Regions from separate parts of the Paracoccus sp. FO-3 genome, predicted to be linked through region 1. Evidence: riboswitches for the same ligand, from Rfam matches in the RefSeq annotation. Region 1 holds a riboswitch; each other region holds the start of a gene.
The links. Region 1 has a riboswitch for cobalamin ahead of FE811_RS02060 (TonB-dependent siderophore receptor). Riboswitches for the same ligand answer to the same signal wherever they lie in the genome.

Region 1 (9,869 bases):
CGAGACGCCCTGCTGCCAGCGATGCGGCCGTGGGCTCAGCGCCTCCCACGCCACCAGGATCACCTCGGCCAGGTCGTCCAGCCGCAGCCCGCCGCGGGCGGTGACGATGCCGCATTCGCCCAGGGGCTGGGGCGGCGGATCGCCCGCGACATGGTGGAACTCGGCAATGGCCCCGAACGAGCCCATGGACCAGCCGGCGCCGGTATCGGTCAGCGCCGCGGCAAGCCGGGCGGTCAGCATGTCGGTCATCGGTCTTCTCCCTCAATGGTGTCGAGCGGCTGGAACAGGATGCCGCCGGGGCCCTGCGCCAGATGGGCGGTGATGCCGAAGACGCGGGCCAGGTTCGCGGCGGTCAGCACCGCCTGAGGCGGGCCGTCGGCGGCGATCCGGCCCTGGTGCAGCAGGATCAGCCGCGTGCAATGCCGCGCCGCCAGCCCCAGGTCGTGCAGCGAGGCCAGCACCGCATGGCCCTGTCCGGCCAGCCGGCGAAACAGCCGCATCGCGTCGATCTGCGCCGCCGGGTCGAGCCCGGCGATGGGCTCGTCCGCGATCAGAAGCGGGGTTTCCTGGGCCAGGGCGCGGGCGATCAGGGTGCGGGCCTGTTCGCCCCCCGACAGTTCGGTGGCGCGGCGGTGGCGCAAGGGATCCAGGTGCAGCGCGGCGATGGCGCGCTCGATGGCGGCGCGGTCGGTTGCGCCGACGGAATGCGGATGGGCGATGCGGCCAAGCGCCACCAGCGCCTCGACCGGCATCGGCCAGGCGATCTCGCGGCCCTGCGGCATGTAGGCGGCGGCGCGGGCGCGTTCGCGCACCGAAAGCCGCGCCAGCGAGCTGTGCCCCCGTGCCGGCAAAAGCCCCAGCGCCGCGCGCAGAAGCGTGGTCTTGCCGGCGCCGTTCGGACCCAGAAGGCCCACGAACTCGCCTGCGCCGATGCTGAGGTCGATGCTGTCCAGCACCGCCTGGCCGCCGCGGTGGAACGAAAGGGCGCGAAGCTCGAGCATGGTCACAGCCCCTCGCGCCGGGTTTTCAGGATCAGGTGCAGGAAGAAGGGCGCGCCGACCAGCGCCGTCAGCACCCCGAGCTTGAGGTCGCGGCCCGGCGCGATCAGCCGCACCGCGATGTCGGCGGCCAGAACCACCGCCGCGCCCCCCAGCGCCGCCGCCGGGACCAGCCGAGCCGGGCTGGCGCCGACCGCGCGGCGCAGCACATGCGGCACCACCAGCCCGACGAAGCCCACGGTGCCGGCGACCGCCGTGGCGCCGCCGATCAGCGCGGCGATGCCCGCGACCAGCATCAGCCGCAGCCGGCCCAGATGCACGCCGCTGGATGCCGCCGCGTCCTCGCCCAGCGTCAGCGCATTCAGCGCGCGGCGCATGGGCCAGATCAGCACGAAGCCCAAGCCCATGAAGGGCGCCGCGATCCAGACATGCAGCATCGAGCGGTCGGCCAGCGAGCCCATCATCCAGAACACGATCTCGTTGATGGCAAAGGGGTTGGGCGACAGGTTCAGCACCAGCGAGGTCGCCGCCCCCGCCAACGCCGAGATGGCGATGCCGGCCAGGATCAGGGCCAGCGTGCCGCCGCGCGGCCCGGCAAGCATCAGTACCAGCAGCACCGACAGCGCCGCCCCCGCCAGCGCCGCCAGCGGCAGGCCCAGGGGAAAGGCGGCGGAAAGCCCGGTCTGGATCGCCAGCACCGCCCCCAGCGCGGCCGAGGCGCTGGTGCCGATCAGCCCCGGCTCGGCCAGCGGGTTGCGCAGGAAGCCCTGCAGCACCGCCCCCGCCATCCCCAGCGCCGCGCCCACCAGCAGGCCCAGGATGGCGCGCGGCAGGCGCAGCTCGCGCATGACCAGCGCCAGCAGGTCGTCGCCGCCGCGAAACAGCGCGGCCAGGCTTTCGCCGGGCCCGATCCCCGCCGGGCCGGTCAGCAGCGAGGCCAAGAACAGGGCCACGACCAGCGCGGACAGCGCGGCTATCAGCAGCGGGTAGCGCGGCCCGGTCATGGCCGGGCCTGCAAGGCAAGGCGCGCGTCGCGCAGCTGCGAGACGGCGCGCAGGATATGCGGATTGCCGCAGACCCAGTCGGGATCGGACATGAGCTCGGCAGGCCTGCCGCGGGCCAGCGCCTGCAGCGCCGGGTGGTCCAGCACCTCCTGCGCGCGGGCATGCCCGGCATAGCGGCGGCCCTCGACCAGCAGGTCGGGGTCGGATAGCAGCAGCGTTTCCAGCGGCAGCACCCCGCCCGAGGGCAGGCCGAGTTCGTCGGCGACATTGTCGAAGCCGGCCAGCGCCACGATCTCGCCCGCCAGGCTGTCCGAGCCCGAGCTGTAGCCGTTCGCGGCATAGAGCGCGGCGCGCGGCCGCGGGCCCTGCGCATCCGAAAGCCGCGCCAGATCGGCGTCGAAGCGCGCGAGCATGGCGCGGGCCTGGGCCTCGCGGCCCAGCACCGCGCCCATGCGGCGGATATTGGCGCGGATGCCCGCCAGGTCGCTTTCGATCGGAAAGACCTCGACCGGGATGTTCAGGCGGCGCAGCAGCCGGACGGTCTCGGGCGTGGTCCAGGCCCCGGCCAGCACCAGGTCGGGCCGCATCAGGAAGATTTCCTCGGCCAGGCCATGGTTGACGGGCAGGCGGCCGGCCTCGACCGCCATGGCCGAGGCGCTGGGATCCTGCGCCAGATAGGAAACCGAGACCAGCTGGCCCGGCGCCGCCAGCATCATCGCCAGCTGGTCGGTGCAGAGGTTCATCGACAGCACCCGGCGCGGCGGCTCTGCCGCGGCGGGTTGGAAAAGACCGGGCAGGATCAGGCCGGCCAGAAGGCCGGCGACAAGGCCGAGCCGCCTTACCATTTCGCCGTCAGGCCGGCGTAAAGGGTGCGGCCCTGCGAGGCATAGCCCCAGACATCGGAATATTCCTTGTCGAACAGGTTCACCACGCGTCCGGTCACGCGGAGATTCTCGGTCAGGTCGTAGCCCGCCGCCAGGTTGACCACGGTATGGGCGGGTATTTCCCCGACATCGTAGCTTTGCGAAGCGGGATCATAGGTCCAGTATTGGGTATCCCAATTGCCCGAGACATGCCGGATGTCGGCCGTGACGGTGCCGCGCCCTTCCAGGACGGCCAGCGTCGCCGACAGGCCCAGTTCGTGCCGAGGCCGGCGCACCTCGACCGCGCCGCTGGGTTCCTTGGCGTCCAGATAGGTGTAGTTCAGCGCGACATCCAGCGTGTCGGTCGCCTTGATGCGGGCGGTCACCTCGACCCCTTCGCGCGGGCTTTCGCCGGGCAGGTTGCGATAGCTGATATACTGCGTGCCGTTCTCGACGCGCATCACGTAATCCTTGATCTCGTCCTCCAGATCCTCCTTGAACCAGGTGACGTCGACCACGCCCATGCCATTGGGAAGTTGCGCCTCGACGCCCAGGTCGAATCCGCGGTTCCTTTCGGGCTTCAGGTTCGGATTGCCCAGGTAGACCGAAGAGCCATAATCCGCATTGGCGTAAAGCTCGAAATAGGACGGGTTGACCAGCCCGGTCCCGGCCGAGGCGTGCAGGCGGAAGGGCCGGTCCGGCACGTGCCAGGACAGGCCCAGGTTCCAGCTGGTGAAGTCCTCGAACACCTTGTTGCCGTCGTGGCGGACACCGGCCTGGACATCCAGCCCGTTGTCCAGAAAGCCGCGATACTCCAGCGCGACCGAGGTCATCTCGCGCCGGTTTTCCGGGGCCGAGGAGCTTTCGTCCCTTTGCCGCTCGGCCAGCACGTTCAGCAGGTGCGACGCCTCGGCCACCGTGCCGTCGATGCCGAAGCTGCCGCGGTATTTCAGCTTGCGCGTCTCGCCGCGCGTGACCGGGCCGCCCTCGTAGCTTTGCTTGTAGATCGTGTCCTGATAGTCCAGCCGATGCGTCAGCCGGCCGCCCAGCATGGAATATTCGGCCCAGATCCCGCCCTGGAACTCGTCGCGTTCGCTGTATTTGTGCGGGTCGTCCACCACATATTCCTGCGCGCTGGTCGCGGACCAGCTGGTGGAATCGTAATCGTATTTCTCCTTCGCGCGGCGCAGGGTGGTGCCCAGGCGCAGATCCTCGCCGATCTGCCAGTCGCCCGAAAGCCCGATGGTCTTGCGGTTGGTCCCGTCCTTTTCGCCGCCGTCGCCCGACTGGTCATAGCCGTGGTCGTCCCGCGCCGAGAGGGTCAGCGCGATCCCGCCCTGCGCGCCGCGCTGGCTGACATGGGCCGAGGCGGCGGCGCCGTTGCCCAGCTCGACCGAGCCGCCGTAATGCAGCCCCGGTTCCCCCTTGCGGGTGATGATATTGATGACGCCCGCCGAGGCGTTCGAGCCGTAATAGACCGATTGCGGCCCGCGCAGCACCTCGATGCGTTCGATATTGGCGGTCTCCAGCCCGGACAGGATGTATTCGTCGGCCCCGCCCGTCGCCTCGATCCCGTCGATCAGGATCAGCGTGTGGTTGCCCTCGCCGCCGCGGATGCGGACTTGGGTGAAGGTCGAGCCGGTGGCCGAGACCGAAACCCCCGGCACGGCGCGCAGCGCGTCCTGCACGGTGGCGATGCCCCTGGCCTCGATCTCGGCGGCGGTCAGCACGGTATGGGCGCGGGCATAGCCGCCCTCGGCCACGGCGGTCAGCCCGCCCGAGATCACCACCTCGTCCAGGCGATAGCCTTCCTGGCCGGTGGCGGCCGCCGGCAGCAGGGCGGCGGTGGCGGCCAGCAGGGAAACCGGAGTTCTGAACATTCCAAAGCCTTTCCAGCACGGGCCCGCGGCCCGCGATTTGCAGAAATGCCCTGCGGAAAGGCTGGCAGGCCCGACCGCAAGACGACGATCGTCACCTCTGCGGAACGGCCGCTTTCCAGACGCGCCCCGCGCCGGAAATGGGTGATCGCCACGGCAGGTCTCCTGGCTCGCGGATCGCTGCTCAGGCCGGCCTTCCCAGGAGATCCCAGTGGCACGTTCGACCGTCGCTCACCGCTTACAGTTGCGGGGGCAGCCCCGGCCTTGCCCTGGCCGCATCGCGGCCGGCGGGCGCACCGGTGTTCCCTTTTCATCCGGCGCGCAAGCCCGCCGGAACCGTAGCGGCCCCGCATTGCCGCAGCCGGGCGCCGGCTGTCAAGCGGCAATGCACCCGGCACCCGGCCGCCGCGACAACCTGTCCGGGAACGCGGCCGCGGAACCGCCCGCCGGGCCGCGGCATTGGGTCAGGTATCCGACGGAAGGGAAGGTCAAGCGATGGCCATGCCGCAGATCCTGGCCGTGCTGATCCTTTGCGCGATGATGGCGCTGTTCGTCTGGGGGCGGCTGCGCTACGACGTGGTGGCGATGATCGCGCTGCTGGCCTCGCTGCTGGCCGGCACGGTCAAGCCGGAGGAGGCGTTCCGCGGCTTCAGCGACGACATCGTCATCATCGTCGGCAGCGCGCTGGTGGTCAGCGCCGGCATCTCGCGCTCGGGCGTGATCGAGGCGGTGATGCGCCGGATGCTCGGGCGGTTGCGGACCCTGCGCTGGCAGCTTCTGGTGCTGGTCGGCTCGGTCACGGGCCTGTCGGCGCTGGTCAAGAACATCGGCGCGCTGGCCATGCTGATGCCGGCGGCGCTGAAGATGGCGCGGCGCTCGGGGCATTCGCCCTCGGCCTATCTGATGCCGATGGCCTTCGGCTCGCTCCTGGGCGGGCTGATCACGCTGGTCGGCACCTCGCCCAACATCATCGTCTCGCGGGTGCGCGAGCAGATGACGGGCCAGCCCTTCACCATGTTCGACTATGCGCCGGTCGGCCTCGGCCTGTCGCTGGTGGGGCTGGTCTTCCTGCTTTTCGCCCATCGGCTGCTGCCGCGCGACCGCCGTGCGACGGCCTCGCTGAGCGAGGCGGTGAACATCAGCGACTATCACACCGAGGCCACCGTCCCCGAGGGCGCCGGCATCGTCGGCATGACGGTGGGCGAGTATCTCAGCGCCGTCGATGGCGAGGTGGCCGTGACCGGGCTGATCCGCGGCGGCGCGCGCCGCGCGGTGACGCTGCCCGACACCGTGATCGAGATGGGCGACACCCTGCTGTTGCGCGGCGAGCCGAATGCGCTGGAACGCGCCGTGACCAAGCTGGGCATGGAGCTGACCCGGCAGGATGCGGGGGCCGAAGAGGGGCTGCCGGCCGACAAGATCGGCGTGATCGAGGCGGTGATCGCGCCGGCCTCGCTTCTGGTCGGCCAGACGGTGGGGCGGATCGCGCTGTTCGACCAGCATGGCGTGAACCTGATCGCGATTTCGCGCGCCGGGCATCGCATGACGCAGCGGCTCAGCCGGACGGTGCTGGCGGCGGGCGACGTGCTGCTGGTGCAGGGGCCGATCGAGCTGTTGCCCGAGCGGATGCGCGTGCTGGGCCTGCTGCCCCTGGCCGAGCGCCATATCCGGCTGGGCGGGGTGCGCAAGCAATTGCTGCCGGTGCTGATCCTGGCGGTCGCCATGGCGGCGACGGCGGCGGGGCTGGTGCCGGTCGCCGTCGCCTTCTTCGCCGCCGCCGTGCTGATGATCCTGACCGGCGCGATCAGCGCCGAGGCAGCCTATGAGGCCATCGAATGGCCGATCCTGATCATGCTGGGCGCGCTGATCCCGGTCAGCGAGGCGCTGCAAAAGACCGGCGTGACCGACCTGCTGGGCGCGTGGCTGTCGCAGGCGGCGACGGGCCTGCCGGTCTGGGGCGCGGTGACGCTGATCCTGGTCACGGCCATGGCGGTCACGCCCTTCCTGAACAATGCCGCGACCGTGCTGGTCATGGCCCCCATCGCCGCGACCTTTGCCGACCAGCTCGGCTATCGGCCCGATGCCTTCCTGATGGCGGTGGCGGTGGGGGCAGGCTGCGATTTCCTGACCCCCATCGGGCATCAGTGCAACACGCTGGTGATGGGGCCGGGCGGCTATCGCTTTGGCGACTACGCCCGGCTGGGGGCGCCGCTGTCGGCGCTGGTGGTGCTGACCGGCGTGCCGCTGATCCTGCTGGTCTGGCCGGTCTGACGGGCGGTCAGACGCGGCAGTGTGACGTCCCGGTTCAGCCCGTCTCGGCCAGCGCGGCGCGGATGGCGCGGGCCAGGCGGCGGCAGCCCTCTTCCAGCCGCTCGGGCGGGTTCAGGGTAAAGTTCAGCCGCAGCGAACGGCGGTCCAGCCCCTCGGGGTCGAAGACGCTGGAGGGCGAGATGCAGACCCCCTCGGCCATCGCATGATGCAGCAGCCGGTCGGTGTTCAGCCGCGGATCGCGCGCCGTGGCCCAGACGAACATGCCGCCCACCGGCACCTGCCAGTCCAGGTCGCCCGCCAGATGCGCCTGCATGGCGGCGCAAAGCGCGTCGCGCCGGGCGCGATAGATCGCCAGCACCTCGGGGCGGATGCGGTCGGTGATCCCCGCCTGCAGCGCGCGCAGCGCCAGCATCTGCGACAAGCCGCTGGAACACATGTCCGAGCCCTGCTTGGCGGTGGCCAGCGCCGCGATCATCTCGGGCGCGGCGATCACCCAGCCGACGCGCAGCCCCGGCGCCAGCTCCTTGGACAGCGACCCCATGTAGACCACCGGCCCGTCATAGGGGCCGGGCCGCGCCCCCGCCGACAGTTCGAGCAGCCGCGGCAGGGGCTCGCCTTCGTAGTAAAGCGCGCCGTAAGGGTCGTCCTCGATCAGCCAGGTGCCGGTGGCATGGGCGGCGGCGACCAGCGCCTGCCGCTCGGGCAGGGCCACCAGCCGGCCGCTGGGATTCGAGAAATTCGGCACCGTATAGGCGAATTGAGCCCCCGCCAGCGCGGCATGGGGGTCGAAATCGTTGCCCTCGATCCGCATCGGGCGATAGCGCGGCGCATGCGGCATCCAGGCGTCGAGCGCGCCTAGATAGGCCGGGCTCTGTGCCGCGACCAGCCCGCCGGGCTGCAGCAGCACCTTGCCCATCAGCTCCAGCGCCTGCATGCCGCCGGTGGTGATCAGCACGTTTTCGCGCGAAAGCCGCAGCGTATCGGTCGAGAAGCGCGTGGCGATCAACTCGCGCAGCGCCGGCAGGCCGGGGATCGGGCCATAGCCCAGCGTCTCGTCGGGGTGGCTGCGGATCGCCTCGGCCGCCAGTCCGGCCAGTTCCGCGACCGGCCAGACCGAGGGCTCGGGCAGCCCGCCGGCAAGGTTGACCAGGCCGGGCACCTGGCCCGCCGCCAGAAAGACCGAGGTCACGTCGTTGCTGCGGGACAGCCAGGGGGCAAAAGCGGGGCGCATGGTCGGAACGGTTTGGTCGGGCATGATCCTGCTGTGACCGTTTTTCGCTAACAGGGCAAGCCTCATGGCGCCCGGCCGGGCCCGGCTTGTGCCCGGCGGCGATGTATATCAGACAGGGGGCTGGCGCGCGACGGGGAAGACCATGCAGGCATTGAAACGGATCGGCATCGACACCTACATGCTGCTGCTGGTCGGCATGGTGCTGCTGGGGGTGTTCCTGCCCGCCCGCGGCATGGCGGCCGAGGCCCTGCGCGGCGCGACCTTCTGGGCGGTGACGCTGCTGTTCTTCCTCTACGGCGCCAAGCTCGATGCGGCTTCGGTCCGGGCGGGGCTCTTGAACCTCAGGCTCCAGGGCCTGACCTTCGGCGCGACCTATGCGCTGTTTCCCGTGCTGGGCATCGCGCTGGCCGCGCTGTTCGGCGGCGTCCTGGGCCCCGAGCTGACGCTGGGGCTGCTGTTTTTGGCCGTGCTGCCCTCGACGGTGCAAAGCTCGATCGCCTTCACCTCGATCGCGGGCGGCAACGTGCCGGCGGCGATCTGCGCGGCCTCGCTGTCGAACCTGGTGGGGGTGGTGCTGACGCCGCTGCTGGTCACGCATCTGCTGCACCACGACGGCGGCGGCGCCAGCCTCGACGCCATCCAGAAGATCGCCGTGCAGATCCTCTTGCCCTTCGTCGCCGGGCAATTGCTGCGGCGCTGGATCGGCGGCTTCGTCCAGCGCCACCGGCTGCTGACCATGGCGGTGGACCGCGGCTCGATCCTGCTCATCGTCTATTCCGCCTTCGGCGCCGGCACCGTGGCGGGCATCTGGTCGGCGATCCCGCTGCCGGGGCTGGTGCTGTGCTTCCTGGTCACGGCGCTGCTGCTGGCGCTGGTCATGGGCGCCATGCTCGGTGCCGGGCGGCTGTTCCGCCTGCCGCGCCAGGACCGGGCGGTGCTGTTCTTCTGCGGCTCGACCAAGAGCCTCGCCAGCGGGCTGCCCATCGCCACGGCGATCTTCCCGGCCGCGGCGGTGGGGGCGATCGTGCTGCCGGTGATGGTCTATCACATGACGCAGCTGCTGGTCTGCTCGGCCATCGCGCAGCGGCTGGCGCGCAACCCGCGTGCCTAGAAGTCCCAGTCCTCGTCCTCGGTCGCGACCGCCTTGCCGATGACATAGCTCGACCCCGAGCCGCTGAAGAAATCGTGGTTCTCGCTGTCGGGCGACAGCGCGGCCAGGATCGCCGGGTTGACCTCGCAGGCCTGGGGCGGGAACAGCGCCTCGTAGCCCAGGTTCTGCAGCGCCTTGTTGGCATTGTAATGCAGGAAAGCCTTCACGTCCTCGGTCAGGCCGATGCCGTCGTAAAGCTCGGCGGTGTATTTCGCCTCGACGTCGTAGAGATCGAAGATCAGCGAGAAGGCGAAATCCTTCAGCGCCGCGCGCTCGGCCTCGCCCAGCCGCTCCAGCCCGCGCTGGTACTTGTAGCCGATGTAATAGCCATGCACCGCCTCGTCGCGGATGATCAGCCGGATCAGGTCGGCAGTATTGGTCAGCTTGGCGCGGCTCGACCAGTACATCGGCAGGTAGAAGCCGGAATAGAACAGGAAGCTCTCCAGGAACACGCTGGCGATCTTGCGCTTCAGCG
Region 2 (9,869 bases), on a different contig from region 1:
GAGGTGATGGCCTGGCTTCATGGCACGGATCGCGGCGTATAGACCCAGGGGCCGACCCGGCGGGTGGCGCTGTTGCCCAGGATGACGACGGTGCGCATGTCGGCCATCTCGGGGCGGGCCTCGGCCAGGGTGACGGTGCGGATTGCCTCGTCCGGGGTCGAGACGGCGCGGGCGAAGCAGATCAGCCGGTCCGGCCCGCAAGCCTCGCGCAGGATCTCCAGCACGCGGGCGAACCCCTCGGGCCGGGCCTTGGAGCGTGGGTTGTAGAAGGCCATGGCGAAATCCGCCTCGGCCGCCAGGCGCAGGCGCTTTTCGATCAGCGCCCAGGGCTTGAGGTTGTCCGACAGGTTGATGGCGCAGAAGTCATGGCCCAGCGGCGCGCCGATCCGGGCGCTTGCCGCCAGCATGGCGGTGATGCCGGGCAGGATGCGGATCTCGGGGGCGTCCTTGCGCCCCTCCAGCGCCTCGAACAGCGCCGAGGCCATGGCAAAGACCCCCGGATCGCCCGAGGAGACCACCGCGACCCGCTTGCCCTCCGCCGCCAGGTCCAGCGCGAAGCGGGCGCGCTCCAGCTCGACCCGGTTGTCCGAAGGGTGCAGCGCCAGACCCGCGCGCGGGGCGACGCGGGCGACATAGGGGATATAGCCCACGATGTCGGTGGCCTGGGCCAGCGCCGCCCGGACCTCGGGCGTGACGAGATCGTCCGCGCCCGGCCCCAGGCCCGCCACCGCGACCCAGCCGCTCATTCCGCAGCATCCGCCAGAGGGCGGCGGCCGTTGCCATGCACCAGCACGGTGGCGAAATAGGGGCAGGCGTCCAGGTCGGCCTGCGCCAGCGGCGTCACGCGCTGGTTGGGCATGGTGCCGCGCTCGACCAGCCAGGCATCGGCCATGCGGCCGGCCGCGGCCAGCGCGCGGGCGATCTTGGGCAGGTTGCGGCCGGTCTTCATCACCACCACCGCATCGGCGGCGCGCATGTGGCGGGCCAGTTCCGCCTCGGGCAGGGTGCCCATCAGCACCGTCATCGCATCGTCGCCCCAGGTCATCGGCTGGCCGATGGCGTTCCAGCAGCCGGTCATGCCGGGGATGCCGGGGATGATCTCGACCGTGACGATGCCTTGCAGCCGGGCGTGCAGATGCATGAACGAGCCGTAGAACAGCGGGTCGCCCTCGCACAGCACCACCACGTCGCTGTCGGCGGCCAGGGCGGCCAGCCGCACGGTCCAGTCGTCGTAGAAACCCGAAAGCAGCCGGTTGTATTCCGGGCTGTCGAAGGGGATCTCGGTCGTGACCGGATATTCCATCGCATGTTCGACCACGTCCGGGGCCAGCATCTGTGCGACGATGCGGCGGGCCTGGCCGGCACGGCCCTTCTTGCGGAAATAGGCGATCTGCCGCGCGCCGCGGATGGCGCGGTCGGCGCGGACCGAGATCAGGTCGGGATCGCCGGGGCCGAGGCCGGCGCAGATGATCTTTCCGGTTCGGGGGCCCATGGCTATTCCTTTCGGCTGGCGAGCGCGTTGACGGCGGCGACGGTGATGGCCGAGCCGCCCAGCCGCCCGCGCACGATCAGCGCCGGCGCCGGCAGGTCGTCCATCAGCGCGGCCTTGGATTCCGTCGCGCCGACGAAGCCCACCGGGCAGCCGATGATCGCGGCCGGGCGCGGGCAGGCCGGATCGCGGAGCATGTTGAGCAGGTGGAACAGCGCCGTCGGCGCATTGCCGATGGCGACCACGGCGCCATCCAGGTCGTCGCGCCACAGCTCCAGCGCCGCGGCGCTGCGGGTGTTGCCCATCCGGGCGGCGAGGTCCGGCACGCGCGGGTCTTGCAGCGTGCAGATGACCCGGTTTTCGGCGGGCAGGCGGGCGCGGGTGATGCCCTCGCTGACCATGCGCGCGTCGCAGAGGATCGGCGCGCCGCCTTCCAGCGCCTGGCGCGCCGCCGCGGCCATGCCGGGCGAGAATGCCACGTCGCGCTCCAGCCCCACCAGCCCGGCGGCATGGATCATGCGCACGACGACGGGCTCCTCTTCGGCGGTGAAGCGGGCGAGGTCGGCCTCGGCCCGGATGGTGGCGAAGGACTGCGCGTAGATCCGGGCGCCGTCGGTTTCGTATTGGTGCAGCATCGGGGTTCCCTGGGATTTTCGCGGCTATCTCATGCAAGCGGGCATTGGGCAAGGTCAGAGCGGGATGCGATGCGGCGCAAGCCCGCCCTGCGCGGCGGGATCGCGGGTGCCGCCGTCCCGGATCAGGTCGAAGCGGTCGGGCGCGGTGGCGACCAGCGTGACCGAGGCCGCGCCCCGATGCGCGCAGCCCTTGGCGCAGCCGCTGACATGCAGGCTTTGGCCGGGGGCAAGGCGCGGGGCGAGGCTGCGGGCCAGGGCGCGGACATCGGCCAAAGCCTGCGGGCAGCCGGGCGCGCCGGTGCAGGCATGGATGCGCAGGAGCGGGTCGTGGGGGTCGAGGATCGCGCCCTTGATCCGCGGGCGGGCCGCGCCTTCGATCAGCAGCGCGCGCCAGGGGGTCAGGCGCAAGGGGCCGATCGCGGCGGCGGCGGCCAGCTGCGCCGGCGTGATCTGGCCGAAGGCGAAGCCCAGCAGCCAGCCGTTCGGTGCCGGGCCGGGGTCGGGCGGATGGGCGCCGGCGGTTCCGGTGGCGCTGTCGCATGGGTATTTGGGCAACAGAGAAGACGGCAGCGGGGTCGCGCCATGGGGCGGGGCGGGGGCGCGGCGCAGGTGGTCGCGCATCCGCCCGCGGCCGTCCTGCACGCCGCCTTGCATGAACCAATGCGCCAGGGCGATGGCGCGGGTGGCGGCCTGGGCGGTGTTATCGGCCTTGAGCGCCCAGTCGGCGCCGTCCGGCAGGATCAGCCAGCCTGGGCCCTGCGGGCGCAGCCTGATGTCCGCGGGCGTGTCGGCCAGCACCGGCGGGTCGGCATCGACGGCAAAGCCGAACTTGCCGGGCACCTGCGGCGCATCGGGCGCGGTCATCGCCTGGGCGATGGCCTCGGCCAGTTGCCAGGCTGGGCCGCCCATCGGGGCGAAGGGCGACAGGATCACGTTGCGCCGTGCCTCGGATTCCGGGTCGTCATCGATCAGGCCGATGCCGGCCAGGGCGGCGACGGTCGCGGCATGGCCGGAAGGGTCCAGCCCGCGCAGTTGCAGGTTGGCGCGGCTGGTCAGGTCCATCAGCCCGTTGCCGTGCCGCGCCGAGAGTGCCGCGATCAGCCGTGCCTGGTCCGGTTCCAGCCGGCCGTTCCGCGCCCGGATGCGCAGCACCAGCCCGTCGCCCGATTGCATCGGCCGCAGCGCACCGGGGCACCAGCCCTTGACGGCGAAGCTCATGGCGCCAGCTCCGCCAGGACCGAGTTGCGGCGGCTGACCCAGAGGCCCGATTCGAGCAGCCGCGCGAAAAGCGCGCGCATGGCGGCGAGCGCGGCGGGGTTTTCGCGTTCCATGAAGGCCAGGACCTCGGGCCGGCCCAGCGTGGCGTCGTGATAGAGGTCGAAGAGATGGCCGGGCACCACGCCGGCCAGGTTGGCGAAGGCGGCCATGTGGTCCAGCGTCGCCGCGATCTCGGCCGCGCCGCGAAAGCCGTGCCGCATCATGCCGTCGGCCCAGGCCGGATTGGCGGCGCGGGCGCGGGTGACGCGGGCGATTTCCTCGGCCAGGGTCCGGGCCCGCGGCTGGTCCGGGCGGGTGGCGTCGAGGTGGTAGAGCGCCGGCCGCGCGGCGCCGATCCGCGCCATGGCGGCGGCGAAGCCCGCCTCATGCGCGGCATGGTCGCCGGCCAGCAGCAGGTCGGATTCCGGCAGGTCCTGCGCATGGACGAAGGCATCGGCCTGGGCCAAGCGGTCGCGGATCGCCTGCGGCTGGTGGGTGATCCGGCCATCGGCGGCGATGGCATGGGAGGAGGCGGCCAGCCACGCCTCGCCCGCCGCCTGCCGCGCCTGGTCGGTGAAGCTCTCGGCCAGGTCGGCGATGCCGAGGCCGTAAAGGCCGGGCCTGGGGCCGAAGACGCGGGGGGCGCGGTTGCGATAAGGGTTGTCGGCTGGGGTTTCGTCGCGGGCCGCCAGCGCCTCGGCCCCGGTCTCGAAAAGCTGGGCGAGGCCGGGGAAGATGTCGCGAAACAGGCCCGAGACCCGCAGCGTCACGTCGATCCGCGGCCGGCCAAGCTCGGCCAGGGGCAGGATCTCGATGCCCGCGACCCGGCCCGAGGCGCCGTCCCAGCGCGGGCTGAGGCCGGCGAGATGCAGCGCCATGGCAAATTCCTCGCCCGCCGTGCGCATGGTGGCGCTGCCCCAGAGGTCCACGACCAGGCCGCGGGGCCAGTCGCCCTGGTCCTGCAGGTGGCGGCGCAGCAGTTCCTCGGCCAGTTTCACCCCCTGGGCATGGGCATTGCGCGAGGGCACGGCGCGGGGATCGACGGTGAAAAGGTTGCGCCCGGTCGGCAGCACGTCCTGCCGCCCCCGCGCCGGCGAGCCCGAGGGGCCGGGGGCGACCCGCTGGCCGGCCAGCGCGCGCGCCAGCCCTTCGGCTTCGCCCGGAGCGGTGCCATAGACATGCAGCCCGTCGCCGAAGCGGCTGTCCTTGAGATCGCAGAGGAAGCGGTCGATCAGCGGGATCGCCTCGGCCGCCGCGGCGTCGGGGGGCAGGCCCAGGTCGGTTTCCACCCCGGCGGCGCGGGCCTCGTCGCGGATGGCCAGGATCAGCCGGTCGCGGCGGCGCGGGTCCAGCCCGTCGGCGGTGGAATATTCGTCGAGCAGCCGTTCCAGATGCGCGAGGTTCTCGGGCACCGCGGAATCCGCCAGCGGCGGCGGCAGGTGGCCCAGCGTCACGGCGGAAAGCCGGCGCTTGGCCTGCGCGGCCTCGCCCGGATCGTTGACGATGAAGGGATAGATCACCGGCATGTCGGCCAGCAGCGCCTCGGGCCAGCATTCGCCCGACAGGGCAACCGACTTGCCGGGCAGCCATTCCAGCGTGCCATGCGCGCCCATGTGGATCAGCACGTCCGCCTGCGCGCGCAGCCACAGGTAGAAGGCGACATATTCATGGCGCGGGGTGCGCGTCAGGTCGTGGTAGTCGTCGGCGCGGGTCTTTGCCTCGCCGCGTTCGGGTTGCAGGGCGATCAGGTCGGCGCCGTGGCGGAGGGCGGCGAAACGGAAGCCGTCGGGGGGCTCGCCCCATGCGGCGGCGAGGTCGTCGCGCAGGCGTTGCGGCAGGCGGGCCAGCGCTTGCTGGTAGTCCGAGAGCGGCCAGTGGATGCGCTCGGCGGTCAGCCGCCGGCCCAGGTCGTCATGGGGAAGCCCAAGGATCGCGCTGCAGGAGGCCAGCGCGTCCAGTCCGACCGCATGGGCCAGCTGATGCGCCTTGCCGGGATAGGTGGACAGCACCACCGCGCGGCGTGTCGCCTGCCGCAGCCGGTGCCAGGCGGTGATCCGCGCCACCGCCGCGTCGATGCGGTCCGGGTCGGGGGCATGGATCACGCGGGCGAATTGCAGGTCGGGGTCGCGCTCTTGCGGTTCCTTGAAGCTGATCGCGCCCAGGAATATGCGGCCGTCCACCTCGGGCAGCACGACATGCATCGCCAGGTCGGCGGCGGAAAGCCCGCGGTCCTCGGCCGCCCAGAGGGCGCGGGGCGCGGTGGACAGCGCCACCTGGAAGACCGGGCAATCCGTGCCGTCGAAGGGCGTGGCGCCGGCATCGTCGCGGGCGGAAAAGGCGGTCAGGTTCACCACCGCGACAAGGCCGGGCAGGTGCGGCGCCAGCCAGTCGGCAAAGCCCGGCGCCTTCAGCGAGGGCGCAAAGACCCCGGTCGCGGCAAAGCCGGCCGTGCGCAGGGCGCGGATCATCGCATCCACCGGCGCCAGGTCGGCCGCGGTCAGGTAGCTGCGATAGAAGCTGACCAGCACGCCGGGTGCGGGGTCGGGCCGGGGGCGGTCGATGACGCCGCGGTCGGGATCGTAGAAGCCGAAGTCAGGGATCGCGGCCTGCCCCTGGACCGGGGCGGCGGGCAGGCCGGCGGCCCCGGCCAGTTCCGCCAGCGCCATCTGCGCCGCGACCGCGCCGCCCTGGTCGCAAAGCGCCGCCAGCCGATGCAGCAGCGGCAGCGGCAGGGTGGAAAACCGCTCCAGCGTTGGGTCGGGACGCCCGTCCGCCGGCAGGAAGGCCAGGGCGATCCCGCGGCGGCGGGCCAGATCCTGAAGGCTGGCGACGCCGTAATGCCAATAGGGCTCGCCGCCGATCAGCCGGACCAGCACGGCGCGGGCGCCGGAAAGCGTTGCCTCGCAATACTGATCGACCGAGACCGGGTGCCGCAGCGCCGAGAGGTTGCACAGCCGCAGCGAAGGCAGCCGCCCGGCAGCGCGATGCCAGCCCGCCGCGAAAGCGCCGAGGTCGCTGTCGGAATAGGACAGCACGACCAGGTCGGCGGGGCCTTGGCCGGGGTCGGTCGGAACCTCGGTCTCTTCCAGCCCACGGCTTTCGCGGAAGACGACATGCATCGTCAGGCAGCCAGGACCGCCCGGATCGCGGCCTCGTCGATGTCGTCATGCTCGGCGATCACCACCAGGCGCGAGGCGCGGGGGGCGTCGCCCCAGGGCCGGTCGTATTGGTGCCGCACCCGCTCGCCCACCGCCTGCACCAGCAGGCGCATGGGCTTGCCGGCGACGGCGACATGGCCCTTGACCCGCAGGATGTTCTGTTCGCGGGCCAGCCGCTCGATGCGGGCGGCAAGCTCGCCGGGGTCGGCGATCTCGGCCAGCTCGATCACCACCGAGTCGAAATCGTCGTGTTCGTGGTCGTCGGCGCCGTCGTGGTGGCTGGGGCGGGCGGCGAGGTCGTCCTCGGCCGCGGCACCCAGGCCCAGGATCACGCGCGGGTCGATCACCCCGTCGGTCAGCGGCAGGATCGGCAGCTTGCGCGGCGCCTCGGCCTCGATCACGGCGCGGGCGGCGGCCAGCCCCTGCTCGCCGGCCAGGTCGGCCTTGGACAGCAGCACGATGTCGGCGCAGGCGATCTGGTCCTCGAACACCTCGGAGAGGGGCGTCTCGTGGTCGAGGCTGTCGTCGGCGGCGCGCTGCGCCTCGACCGCGGCCTCGTCGGGGGCGAAGCGGCCGGCCGCCACCGCCTCGGCATCGGCGAGCGCGATCACCCCGTCCACGGTGATGCGCGAGCGGATCGCCGGCCAGTCGAAGGCTTTCAGCAAGGGCTTGGGCAGGGCTAGGCCCGAGGTCTCGATCAGGATGTGGTCGGGCTTGACCGGCATCGCCATCAGCCGTTCCAGCGTCGGAATGAAGTCGTCGGCGACGGTGCAGCAGATGCAGCCGTTCGACAGCTCCATGATGTTCTCGGCCGGGCAATTCTCGTCGGCGCAGGACTTCAGGATCTCGCCGTCGACGCCCATGGTGCCGAATTCGTTGACCAGCACCGCCAGCCGCTTGCCCTGCGGCTGCGACATCAGGTGGCGGATCAGCGTGGTCTTGCCGGCGCCCAGAAAGCCGGTGATGACGGTGACGGGGGTCTTGGTCAGGTCGCTCATCTTCTATCCAATCGGGGGAATGCGCGCGAGGCTGCGCTTGCGGAAAATCGTGACGCGCTCGCGCCAGGGCACGATGCCGTCGGGGGCCTGGGCATAGGCGGCGGCGCCCAGCAGGATCTCGGTCGCGTCCTCGGCCGACATGCGGCCGTAGACATAGGTCCAGCGGCCCGGCGCCGACAGCGCGATGGCGGCGCCGTTGGCGCAGGCGGACAGGCATTCGACGGGGACGATGCGCACGCCGTCGGGGGCGCCTTCGGCCGCCAGCGCGTCATGCAGCCGCGCGCCGGGCACGGGCTCGCCCTCGGGGACGGGCTGGCCGGCGCGGCAGGTGATGCAGACATGCAGCGTGACGGTCATGCGCCCTTCATCCCTCAAGGCGGCACGAGGCAGGGGACCAGCGCCCAAGCCCCAGCGGGAACACCCCGTCCGCCGGTCAATCCTTCGCGCGCTGGCAGGTCTCCCGGCTTGCGGATTCGGGCCTGGGCCCACGGCCGCCCCGCCTTCCCGGCGTCTCGCCAGTGGCCTCGGGGCGACCTTTCCGGTCACGGTCGCGGGGGCGGCTGCTTCCAGGCGGTTGCCTGTCGCATTCCCTCTTCGCCTGTCGTAGGACAGGAACCAGCGCCTCTCGTCTGTGCGCGCCCGGTCCCGACTTGTCAAGCGAAGGAGTGCCCGATGCAGACCGACGACAATACCCGCCACGCCGAGAAGATGGCCCGGATCAAGGCCGCCCGCGACCGGATGATGGCCGAGAAGCAGGGCGAGAAGGGCCTGGTCATCGTCCATACCGGCAAGGGCAAGGGCAAGTCGTCCTCGGGCTTCGGCATGATCCTGCGCTGCATCGCCCATGGCATGCCCTGCGCGGTGGTGCAGTTCATCAAGGGCGCCTGGGACACCGGCGAGCGGCGGTTGCTGACCACGCATTTCGGCGACCTGTGCCAGTTCCACGCCATGGGCGAGGGCTTCACCTGGGAAACCCAGGACCGCGAGCGCGACATCGCCGCCGCCCGCGCCGGCTGGGAAAAGGCCAAGGAACTGATCCGCGATCCGCAGATCCGCATGGTCCTGCTGGACGAGATCAACATCGCGCTGCGCTATGACTACCTGGACCTGGACGAGGTGCTGGATTTCCTGCGCAGCGAAAAACCGCCGATGACGCATGTGGTCCTGACCGGGCGCAACGCCAAGCCGGAACTGATCGAGCTTGCCGATCTTGTGTCCGAGATGGAGCAGGTCAAGCATCCCTTCCGCGATGGCATCAAGGCGCAACCGGGGGTGGAGTTCTAGCCTGTTTCCTGTCATCTGCCGCTTGTGCAGGATCAGTGAATTCGAAAGGATGTTCGGACATGTTTGCGAGACAAGGCCTTGTGGCGCTGCTGGCGATCTGCCCCGTCTCGGCGGCCTGGGCCGTGCCTGCCACCGAAGAGGGGGCCGCGCGGCTGCGCGGCGTTTTCCAGACCTATTTCGGCGGCGCCGAGGGCGTGGTCGCCGTCACCCCCCAGGGCGAAAGCTATGAGCTGCGGATCGACCCGGCGCCGCTTCTGGCGCAGGTTCCGGCCGAGCAGGCCCAGGTCAGCGTCTCGGCCCTGACCTATCGGCTGACCGACAATGGCGACGGCAGCTGGGGCGTCAGCGAGGACCAGGTGCTGAGCTGGTCGGTGGTGGTGCCGCGCCTGTTCGAGCAGAAGGGCACGACCAGGGTCGAATCCACCGGCATCTGGGACGAGGGGCTGATGAGTTTCCGCGAACAGACGGCGGTGATGACGGATTACGTCATCGAGTCGGTGCAATATGCGCCCCCGCCGCCGCCCGGCGCCGAAGCCGCGCCCGAACAGCCCCCGGCCGAGCCCGAGATCATCTCGCGCGATCACCAGCGCACGGCGCGGATGGAGATGTCGCTGACCGGCGGGCCCGGCAAGGCCGGCGGCGTCGACCAGGCCATGAACTTCACCGCCGAGGGGCTGGAGCTGTCGCAGGAGATCCTGATGGCTCCGGGCGGCCAGCCGATGACCTTCCAGATCACCGCGCCCGGCTACGAGGGCAGCGGCCAGATCACCGGCGCGCGCACCGAAGGCATGCTGTCCCTGCTCGCCTGGTTCGTCGCCCATCCGTCCGAGGAGCGGATCGAGGGCTCGCAGGACGGGCTGCGCGACAAGCTGGCCGCCGCCATGCCGCTGTGGGACGACCTGTCGATGGACGCGGTCCTGCATGATCTGAAGATCGGCTCTCCGCTGGGCGAATTCGGCCTTGCCTCGACCAAGGTGACGGTCGGCCTGTCCGGCGCCACAGCCGACGGCCGGCTGCACGAACGGGTGGCGCTGTCGGGCGTGACCGT
Region 3 (9,869 bases), on a different contig from region 1:
AAAGCTATGGTGCCGAGAACGTGATCTGCACCGGCGGCGGGCCGGGGGTGATGGAGGCGGGCAACCTGGGCGCGCACGAGGCCGGCGGCGCCTCGATCGGGCTGTCCATCGTGCTGCCGCACGAACAGACGCCGAATGCCTATGTGACCCCGGACCTGTGCTTCAACTTCCACTATTTCGCCATTCGCAAGATGCATTTCCTGATGCGGGCCAAGGCGGTCACGGTGTTTCCGGGCGGCTTCGGCACCATGGACGAGATGTTCGAGGCGCTGACCCTGATCCAGACCGGCCGGATGAGGCGGGTGCCCTTCATCCTGTTCGGGCCGGAATTCTGGCACAAGGTCATCAACTGGCAGGCGCTGGCCGAGGCCGGCACCATCAGCCCCGAGGACCTGGAGCTGATCAGCTTCGTCGAAAGCGCCGACGAGGCGGTCGAGATCATCGACAACTGGGTCGTGCCCTGCCCCTGAAACGGGGCAGGCGCCGGCCGGGCCCAGATCCTGGGCACCCGGCTTCGCGCAGCTTTGGGCGCTGAATGGCCGGTCATGCAGCCGATCATGCGCGGTCGCGTTCCGCTGGCTGCTTCGTTCCGCTAGCTGCTTCGTTCCGTCGGCCCCTTCTTCCGCCGGCCCCTTCTTCGGTCGGATGCCCTTTCAGGCCGCTTTCCGTTCAGGCCACCTTTCCGACCCGGCGGCCTTTACTTCGGTCACAGGCCTTTGGGGGTCGCGGCCGAGGCTGTGTGAAAACTCCAACTCCGAAAATTTACGAAGAACAGTTTCCTTAGAAATACATTCACGGCGGCCCGCCTTAGAACAAAGTCTCTCCGCAATGCCAGCAGGCGAACATTGTTCCATGCCCGGCCATGCTCGACTGAATTTCCACACAGCCTCGGCCCATTTCGGTCACGAACCTTTCCGGTCACGGGCCCTTTCCTTTCAGGCGCCCTTACCGGTGCAGGGCACCATCCTTCGGGGCCTTTATATCCTTCGGGGGCCTTTCGTCCGAGGGCCACAACAATGACTGCGGATCTTTCGTAGGGCACCTTTCCCGCTCAACCGCTTTTCGTTCGGGCCTTCCCGCTCAGGCGCTTTTTTCGTTCGGCAGCCTTTCCCGCCCCGGCGCCGCCACGCGCTACGGACCCAGGTCGCCGGAGCGTCGCCGCGGATCGCATCGCACCGGGGCAGGCATCACGACGCCAGCATGTCGGACAGCCGGGGCAGCGTGAACAGATCGACCTTGTCAGCTTCGTCTCCTCGGGTCCGGGCGACATCGAACTCCTGACCCTGCGCGCCGCGCGGCTGCTGGCCCAGGCGGACGTGGTGCTTTACGACGACCTCGCCTCGGGAAGGCCGGTGCTGGAGCAGGCCGGCCCGCAGGCCGAGCGCATCCCGGTCGGAAAGCGCGCCGGCCGCCCCTCGGCCAGGATTCGAGCAGGCTAACCCGGCCTTTCCGCCAGGGCTATTTCGGCCACCAGGCCACGAAATCGCCCGCCGCGACATTCGGCGGCGGGCCGCCGCCCCGGCGTTCCGTCGCCGCCCGCGCCTGCTGCGCCTGGGCCGCGCCGTGGCGATAAGTCGCATGCGACAGCTCCGGCCGCATCTCGGGTTCCGGCTGATCCTCGACGGCGCGAATCACGATGGTGCCCAGCTTCAGCGCGCGCTGAAAGGATTCATCGTCGCCATAGATCGCGGTCAGGAAGCGGATCACCTTGGCCCGAAACACCGCGCGATCCTGCGGCCCGTCGGCATCCTCGGCCGCGGATGCGGCCGAGCCGCCGCCCTGCACAGCCTGGGCCGATGCGGCCTGCCGCGAATGGTCGATGCCCTGGTGGCCAAGCTGCATGTCCTGCCCCACGCCGCCGGATTCCTCGACCGCGGGCACCTCGGGCTGGGCGCGGGCAAGGGTGGGACCGACGATTTCGACCTCTCGCGCCGCCTGCGTGGCGGCGGGACCGGCCCGGCTTTGGATCTGGTGAACGGTTGGAATCATGACACACCCGAAGATACTGATCTGGATATGCCCATCATAGCCGTTTCCCGGCGGATTTCACCCGCTCTTTGCCGGGTGTTTTCTTAAAATCCTAGCAATCTGAACGGCTTGTCATTCGCGGTGATAGGGACTGCCGGCCAGGATGGTGGTGGCGCGATAGATCTGCTCGGCCAGCATGACGCGGACCAGCATATGCGGCCAGACCATGCGGCCGAAGCTGATCGCCAGATCGGCCCGGTCGCGCAGGCTGGGGTCGATGCCATCGGCGCCGCCGATCACGAAGGCAATGTCGCGCGCCTGGTCGCGCCAGCCGGCGATGCGGGCGGCAAATTCGGGGGAACTCAGCATCTGGCCACGCTCGTCCAGCACCACCAGGGCGGCACCGTCGGGGATGGCCCTGGCCAGCAGCGCCGCCTCGGCCGCCATGCCGCCGCCGCGACGGTCGTCGACCTCGGCCAGGGTGACGGGGGGCAGGCCCAGACCGCGGCCCGCCTTGGCGTGACGGTCCAGGTAATCGGCGATCAGCTTCGCCTCGGGGCCCTGCCGCAGCCGCCCGACCGCGGCAATGACCATGCGCATGGATCAGATCTGGTGCTTGCCGGCCTCGATGGCGGCGTGTTCGGCGCGCAGCCGCTCAAGCGTGGCCGAACGCAGGGCGTCGGCGGGCATCCACATCTTTTCCAGCTGATAGAACTCGCGGACCTCGGGGCGGAAGACATGGACGATCACGTCGTCGGTGTCGATCAGCACCCAATCGCCGGTCTCCTTGCCCTCGATCCGGGCCGAGCGGCCGGTCTGTTCCTTCAGGCGCTCGACCAGCTTTTCGGCGATCGAGGCCACCTGCCGCGCGTTCCGGCCCGAGGCGATCACCATGTGATCGGCCATGGCCGAGCGGCCACGCAGGTCGATGGTCACGACATCCTCGGCCTTGTCGTCGTCAAGAGAGGCAAGAATGCGGTCCAGTAGCTGATCGCTCGTCAGCCCGGATTCCGCGGTGGTCGCAGCCGGCGCAGCGGCCGGCGAGACGGTATTGGACAGGGTTCATCCTCCGGTCATCACGCCGATCTCCCCCGGCGCCGGGGCCTTACCAATGTAGCACGGAATCGCGCCCGCTCAATGCAGGCGCAGCGGATTTCTGGACGCATCCGCCGGCGGGCAGGCCGAAACCGGCAGATTTCCCCAGGGATCGGCGCATCTGACCTGCCCCGCGCCCCAGGCCAGATGCAGGCTTTCGGCACCCGCCGCCGCCCGCGCCTGCTTCAGCGGCGTGTCCGCCCAATGCACCGCCAGCGCGAAAACGGCCACGCAGATCAGCGGGATCGCCCGCAGGATGATGCGAATCAGCATGATCGGTCCCCTTTCCCGTGTCTTTCGGCGCCAAGATAGGGACCATTTCCCAACTTGGAATTAACAGGGCCGTGTGGCGATATTGAATATGACGTGAAATCGCCCTATTAATGCCCCTATGCGAGGATTCGTCTATTTCGACATTCACGACCGCGCCCGCCTGCCCGGCCGGTTCTACGGCGAAAGCCTGTCCGTCACCGCCCGACTTTGACGGGAGCGGGCGCTTGCGCGCGCCCTGCCGCAGGCTGCGGCACCCCCTCCGCCCTTTCCCAGCTAGTCTTCCAGAAAAGAGACAGCCATGACCGGCAACACGAACGCGGGCGCGCCCCGCACCCTCTACGACAAGATCTTCGACGCCCATGTGGTCGAGCGTTCCGAGGACGGCACCTGCATCCTCTATATCGACCGGCACCTGGTGCATGAGGTGACCTCGCCCCAGGCCTTCGAAGGGCTGCGCATGGCCGGGCGCAAGGTGCGCCGCCCCGACCAGACCATCGCCGTGCCGGACCACAACGTGCCCACGACGCCCGACCGCGTGGACGGGATCGAGAACCCCGAGGGCCGCATCCAGGTCGCCGAGCTGGACAAGAACGCGCGCGAATTCGGGCTGAACTATTACCCGATGAACGACATCCGCCAGGGCATCGTGCATATCGTCGGCCCCGAGCAGGGCTGGACCCTGCCCGGCATGACCGTGGTCTGCGGCGACAGCCACACCGCGACGCATGGCGCCTTCGGCGCGCTGGCGCATGGCATCGGCACCTCGGAGGTCGAGCATGTGCTGGCCACCCAGACGCTGATCCAGAAGAAATCCAAGAACATGAAGGTGGAGATCACCGGCAAGCTGCGTCCCGGCGTGACCGCCAAGGACATCACCCTGTCGGTGATCGGCGCCACCGGCACCGCCGGCGGCACCGGCTATGTCATCGAATATTGCGGCGAGGCGATCCGCGACCTGTCGATGGAAGGCCGCATGACCGTCTGCAACATGGCGATCGAGGGCGGCGCCCGCGCCGGGCTGATCGCGCCGGACGAAAAGACCTTCGAATATGTCAAGGGCCGCCCGCACGCCCCGAAGGGCGCCGCATGGGAGGCCGCCGTCGCCTGGTGGAAGACGCTGTTCTCGGACGAGGGCGCGCATTGGGACAAGGTCGTCACCATCCGCGGCGAGGACATCGCCCCGGTCGTGACCTGGGGCACCTCGCCCGAGGACGTGCTGCCGATCACCGGCAAGGTGCCCGCGCCCGAGGATTTCGAGGGCGGCAAGGTCGAGGCCGCGCGCCGCAGCCTGGACTACATGGGCCTGAAGCCGGGCACGCCGCTGAACGAGATCAGCATCGACGCGGTCTTCATCGGCTCCTGCACCAACGGCCGGATCGAGGATCTGCGCGCCGCCGCCGGCATCCTGAAAGGCCACAGGCTGGCGCCGGGCGTGCGCGGCATGGTGGTGCCGGGCTCGGGCCTGGTGCGCATGCAGGCCGAGGAAGAGGGGCTGGACAAGATCTTCATCGACGCCGGCTTCGAATGGCGCCTGGCCGGCTGCTCGATGTGCCTGGGCATGAACCCCGACCAGCTGGCGCCGGGCGAGCGCTGCGCCGCGACCTCGAACCGCAACTTCGAGGGCCGCATGGGCCGTGGCGGCCGCACCCACCTGATGTCGCCGGTGATGGCGGCCGCAGCCGGGATCAGGGGCCACCTGACCGACGTGCGCGAACTGCTGGCGGAAACCGTCTGATGGCGAGCGGCGCGGGGCCTTACCGGCCCCGCCGCAGCAGCATCAAGGCGTTGATCGCAATCAGCCAGAGCCCGGCGTTCTCGAACCAGAAGTTGTATTTGATGTTCGCGAAATCGGCGCTGATGAGCCTGTCCACATGATGAAAGCCCACCGCGCGCACCAGCACGAAGCCGCACAGCACGGCCAGCCCCAGCAGGGCCGGGCCGTTGCGGCGCATGTGCCCGCGCAGGGCATTCGTCGTCCAGGCCAGCGCGAGTGCCACGCCCAGCACCAGCCCGGCGATGAAGGCCAGCTGCACCATATGGCGGTCGTCGTACCAGCCCTGCGCCCGCGCCATGCAGCGTCCGGTGGCGGTCAGCGCGGTCTGCAGGTCCAGCTGCTTGTTCACCCCCAGGAAGGCCATCAGCCCGGCGATCGTCAGCCACAGCCCTCGCGCCGCGCCGGCCGGACGGCGGCGCAGCACCATGACGGCCAGCACGAAGCACAGGAAGTAAGAGAGCACCGTCAGCCAGCCGGTGATCTCGGGGTCTCCGATCTGCGGCCTCCAGTCGCGCGCAATGCAGGCGCGCAGGGCCGCAAGGCTGGAAAACCCGAAAAACATCAGCGAAGCCCTTTCCATGGCGCAAGGCGCCGGACGGGTCTCGGTTAACGGGCCGCTGCGGCCCAAGTCAATTCTGCGAGGATCACGACATGGACAAGTTCACCACCCTGACCGGAATCGCGGCACCCATGCCGCTGGTCAACATCGACACCGACATGATCATCCCGAAACAGTTCCTGAAGACGATCCACCGCTCGGGTCTGGGCAAGAACCTGTTCGACGAGATGCGCTATGACGCCCAGGGCAACGAGATCCCGGATTTCGTGCTGAACCAGCCGGCCTGGCGCGACAGCCAGATCATCGTCGCCGGCGACAACTTCGGCTGCGGCAGCTCGCGCGAACACGCGCCCTGGGCGCTGCTGGATTTCGGCATCCGCTGCGTGATCTCGACCAGCTTCGCCGACATCTTCTACAACAACTGCTTCAAGAACGGCATCCTGCCCATCGTCATGCCGCCAGAGGTGGTGGACGTGCTGATGGAGGACGCCAAGAAGGGCGCCAACGCCCGCATGACCGTGGATCTGGAAAACATGACCGTGACCACCTCGGACGGGCAGAGCTTCCCCTTCGAGCTGGACCCGTTCCGCCGCCACTGCCTGCTGAACGGGCTGGACGACATCGGCCTGACCATGGAAAAGGCCCCCGCCATCGACGCCTACGAGGCGCAGATGGCCCAGAGCCGGCCTTGGGTGTAAGCTCACTGGCCGGGGCGGCCCTGCTGGCCGCCCTTGGCCTGGCCGCCCAGGCCGATCCGCTGCGGATCGCGACCTTCAGCCCCGACCTGTCGCGCGACGGGCCGGGGCTTTTGTTGCGCGACCTCGGCCGCAAGGATGCGCAGATCGACGCCGTGGTGCAGGTGTTGGCGGAAACCCGGCCCGACATCCTGCTGCTGACGCATTTCGACTGGGATTACGAGAACAGCGCGCTGGACGCCTTTGCCGCCAGGCTGGCGCAGGCCGGGCTGGACTATCCGCACCGCTTCGCCGCCCGGCCGAATTCCGGCATGGCGACCGGGCTCGACCTGAACGCCGACGGGCGGCTGGGCACGGCCGACGATGCGCAGGGCTTCGGCACCTTCTCGGGACAGGGGGGCATGGCGATCCTGTCGCGCCATCCCATCGGTCCGGTCAAGGATTACGCGGATTTCCTGTGGCGCGACCTGCCCGACAACCTGATGCCGCCGCTGCCCGAGGAGGTGGCGGCCATCCGCCGCCTGTCCTCGACCGCGCATTGGGATGCGGTGGTCACGGTCGCGGGCCGGCCGCTGCACCTCTTGGCCATGTCCGCGACGCCGCCGGTCTTCGACGGGCCCGAGGATCTGAACGGGCGACGCAACCATGACGAGCTGGCGTTCTGGCTGCATCACCTGCCCGACGGCCCCTTCGTTCTGGCCGGGAACCTGAACCTCGACCCCCTGGACAGCGAAGGCCGGCCCGAGGCGCTGGCCCGGATCATGGCCCATGTCACCGACCCCCTGCCCCGCAGCGCGGGCGGCGCGGCGGCCAAGGGCGGGGTGAACGACGGCCACCGGGGCGATCCGGCGCTGGATACCGGCGACTGGCCGGACGACAAGCCGCCGGGCAACCTGCGCGTCGATTACGTCCTGCCGGCAAGGCCGCTCAAGGTGCTGGACTCGGGCGTGTTCTGGCCGGCCGAGGGACCGCTGGCCAAGGCCGCGCTGGCCGCTTCCGCGCACCGGCTGGTCTGGGTCGACCTGGACTGGCCGCCGGCACCCTGATTCGGACAAGCCCCTTCCGCCCGCCCCCCGCGCGATTCCCCGGCATCTTCTCCGTTGTCCAAATACCCATGCGACGGCGCCGCCCGCCGGCCCGTCGCCCGGCCTTCGACCCCGCCCGCAGCGGCCGCCCGATTCCGCTTGCCGCCGCCGCGGCATCGCAGGTAACATGCGCGTGTATCGGTGCCCCTTTCCGGGGCCAAAAGGGAATGCGGTGCGGTCCTCGGCGTCTCGGGGGCCAAATCCGCAGCCGCCCCCGCGACTGTAGGCGGAGAGCGGACGTCCATCGCGCCACTGGCCATCCGGCCGGGAAGGCGGGCGTCTGCCGTGACCCGCAAGCCAGGAGACCTGCCGATGCATGGAACCGCAATGTCGTCGGGTTGGACGACCAAAGGAAAGGGTCGCAGATGACCGCAAAACCCATGACCGCCGCCGGCGCCAGCCGTGCCTCGGTCCTGTTTCCCGCCATCGCCGCCTTCGCGATCGGCTTCGGGCTGATCTTCATGTCCGGGCTGGTGCAGGCCGAGACCCTGCATGACGCCGCCCATGACGTGCGTCACGCGACCGGCTTCCCCTGCCACTGACATGTTCTCGCGCATTCTGACCAGCGGGTTGATCGCTGGCGCTGCAACGGGGCTGATTGCCGCCCTGTTGCAGCTTTGGTTCGTGCAGCCCGTGCTGCTGCATGCCGAACTGTATGAATCCGGCCAACTGGCCCATTTCGGTGCCGAGGCCGTCAGCGCACACCAGGACTTGGGGCCCTTCGAATGGACCCGCAACATGCTTTCGGTCCTGTTCACCATGATGGTCTATGCCGGCTACGGGCTGATGCTGGTGGCGCTGATGGCGCTGTCCGAGGCGCAGGGCAACGCGGTCACGGCGCGGCAGGGGCTGCTTTGGGGCCTGGCCGGCTACCTGACCATGCAGCTTGCCCCCGCCTTCGGCCTGGCGCCGGAAGTGCCGGGCGTCGCCGCCGCCGATGTGCAGCTGCGCGCGATCTGGTGGCTGGGCACCGCCGCCGCCACCGGGCTGGCGCTGTGGCTGGTCGCCTTTGGCAAGGGCTGGGCGGCCTGGGGCGTGGCCATCGTGCTGATCCTGGCGCCGCATGTGATCGGCGCGCCGCAGCCCGACAGCTATGCCGGCCCGGTCCCGCCCGAGCTTTCGGCGGAATTCGCCGGGCGCGCCCTGGGTGCCGGCGCCATGGCCTGGGCGCTGCTCGGCCTGCTGGCCGGCTGGTTCTGGCAGCGCGAAAGCCAGCGCGCGCCGGTGCCGCAAGCCGCCTGATCCGGGCCGCAACCGTTTCGGCCGGGCGTGCCTGTCGCGCCCGGCCCTTTCATGAAAGCGGGGAAAAGACATGGATCGTTCGATCCCGATGCTGCTGATCGGCCTGATCTTCGGCGGCGGCATGGGCTTCGTCATCGCCGCCGCCAACGGCATCACGCTGGACGGCCACGACCACGGCGCGCATGGCCACGGCACCCAGGCCGCGGCGCATGACCACGGCGCGCCCATCGACCTGCCCGCGGGCAGCGCCACCGCCTCGGCCCGGCTGGAGCCCGACAGCACCGCCGGCTGGAACCTGTTCGTCGAGGCCGAGGGCTTCTGCTTCGCCCCCGAACATGCCGGGCTGGCCGATCGCCGCGGCGAGGGCCATGCGCATCTTTACCTGAACGGCGCCAAGATCGCCCGGCTCTACGGCCCGGCCCATCACCTCGACATGCTCGCCGCCGGCGACCGGCTGCGGGTCGAGCTGAACTCGAACGACCACCGCCCGCTGACCGTGGCGGGCCGGCCGCTCGCCGTGGAACTGACCGTGCCCGACCGCCCGGTCGGCATCCGCGCCGGGGCCGAGGGCCTGCCCGACAGCGCCATTTGCGCCACGCCCTGATGATGCGGTTCGGCCCCGAGGACCAGGCCGCGCTGGACCGCATCCTGCGCTGGCGCCGCGACGTGCGGCATTTCCGCGACGACCCGATCCCCGAGCCGCTGCTGGAGGAATTGCGCGCGGCGATGGAACTGGCGCCCTCGGTCGGCAATGCCCGGCCCTGGCGGGTGATCCGGGTCGAAAGCCCCGATCTGCGCGCCGCGATCCGCGCCGATTTCCTGCGCTGCAATGCCCGGGCCGCCGCCCGCTACCAGGGCCGGCAGCGGCAGGAATACGATGCGCTGAAGCTCGCCGGGCTGGACCGCGCGCCGGTCTGGCTGGCCGTCTTTACCGAGATCGACCCGTCCGAGGGCCACGGCCTTGGCCGCGCCACCATGCCGCAGACCCTGCGGCAATCGACGGCGATGGCGATCCATGCGCTGTGGCTCGCGGCACGGGTGCGCAACCTGGGCCTGGGCATGGTCTCGATCCTCGACCCCGCGCGGATCGGCCCGCTGCTGGCGGTGCCCGAAAGCTGGGAGTTCTCGGCGCTGCTCTGCCTCGGCTGGCCCGAGTTCACCGACGACACGCCGCTGCT

Region 2: another riboswitch for cobalamin. It lies ahead of FE811_RS07575 (DUF1636 domain-containing protein); the one in region 1 lies ahead of FE811_RS02060 (TonB-dependent siderophore receptor).
Region 3: another riboswitch for cobalamin. It lies ahead of FE811_RS07545 (CbtB domain-containing protein); the one in region 1 lies ahead of FE811_RS02060 (TonB-dependent siderophore receptor).

What each region holds. Positions count from the first base shown of each region.
Region 1 covers NZ_VCBQ01000005.1:831-10,699, forward strand. The annotation lists gene FE811_RS02040 (hypothetical protein) at 1-249, opposite strand, end outside; gene FE811_RS02045 (ABC transporter ATP-binding protein) at 246-1,007, opposite strand; gene FE811_RS02050 (iron ABC transporter permease) at 1,004-2,002, opposite strand; gene FE811_RS02055 (ABC transporter substrate-binding protein) at 1,999-2,847, opposite strand; gene FE811_RS02060 (TonB-dependent siderophore receptor) at 2,841-4,745, opposite strand; cobalamin riboswitch at 4,880-5,098, opposite strand; gene FE811_RS02065 (SLC13 family permease) at 5,238-7,013, shown strand; gene FE811_RS02070 (PLP-dependent aminotransferase family protein) at 7,048-8,268, opposite strand; gene FE811_RS02075 (bile acid:sodium symporter family protein) at 8,387-9,355, shown strand; gene nrdF (class 1b ribonucleoside-diphosphate reductase subunit beta) at 9,352-9,869, opposite strand, start outside.
Region 2 covers NZ_VCBQ01000019.1:42,686-52,554, reverse strand. The annotation lists gene FE811_RS07610 (cobalt-precorrin-6A reductase) at 1-42, shown strand, start outside; gene cobJ (precorrin-3B C(17)-methyltransferase) at 18-746, opposite strand; gene FE811_RS07600 (precorrin-2 C(20)-methyltransferase) at 743-1,492, opposite strand; gene FE811_RS07595 (precorrin-8X methylmutase) at 1,495-2,124, opposite strand; gene FE811_RS07590 (precorrin-3B synthase) at 2,179-3,342, opposite strand; gene cobN (cobaltochelatase subunit CobN) at 3,339-6,500, opposite strand; gene cobW (cobalamin biosynthesis protein CobW) at 6,503-7,537, opposite strand; gene FE811_RS07575 (DUF1636 domain-containing protein) at 7,541-7,894, opposite strand; cobalamin riboswitch at 7,970-8,172, opposite strand; gene cobO (cob(I)yrinic acid a,c-diamide adenosyltransferase) at 8,210-8,821, shown strand; gene FE811_RS07565 (hypothetical protein) at 8,881-9,869, shown strand, end outside.
Region 3 covers NZ_VCBQ01000019.1:32,218-42,086, forward strand. The annotation lists gene FE811_RS07490 (LOG family protein) at 1-470, shown strand, start outside; partial or broken gene FE811_RS07495 (SAM-dependent methyltransferase) at 1,230-1,424, shown strand; gene FE811_RS07500 (hypothetical protein) at 1,459-1,989, opposite strand; gene rlmH (23S rRNA (pseudouridine(1915)-N(3))-methyltransferase RlmH) at 2,101-2,568, opposite strand; gene rsfS (ribosome silencing factor) at 2,572-2,970, opposite strand; gene FE811_RS07515 (hypothetical protein) at 3,103-3,336, opposite strand; gene leuC (3-isopropylmalate dehydratase large subunit) at 3,635-5,071, shown strand; gene FE811_RS07530 (hypothetical protein) at 5,091-5,672, opposite strand; gene leuD (3-isopropylmalate dehydratase small subunit) at 5,762-6,367, shown strand; gene FE811_RS07540 (endonuclease/exonuclease/phosphatase family protein) at 6,358-7,410, shown strand; cobalamin riboswitch at 7,572-7,778, shown strand; gene FE811_RS07545 (CbtB domain-containing protein) at 7,815-7,991, shown strand; gene FE811_RS07550 (CbtA family protein) at 7,993-8,691, shown strand; gene FE811_RS07555 (hypothetical protein) at 8,762-9,295, shown strand; gene bluB (5,6-dimethylbenzimidazole synthase) at 9,298-9,869, shown strand, end outside.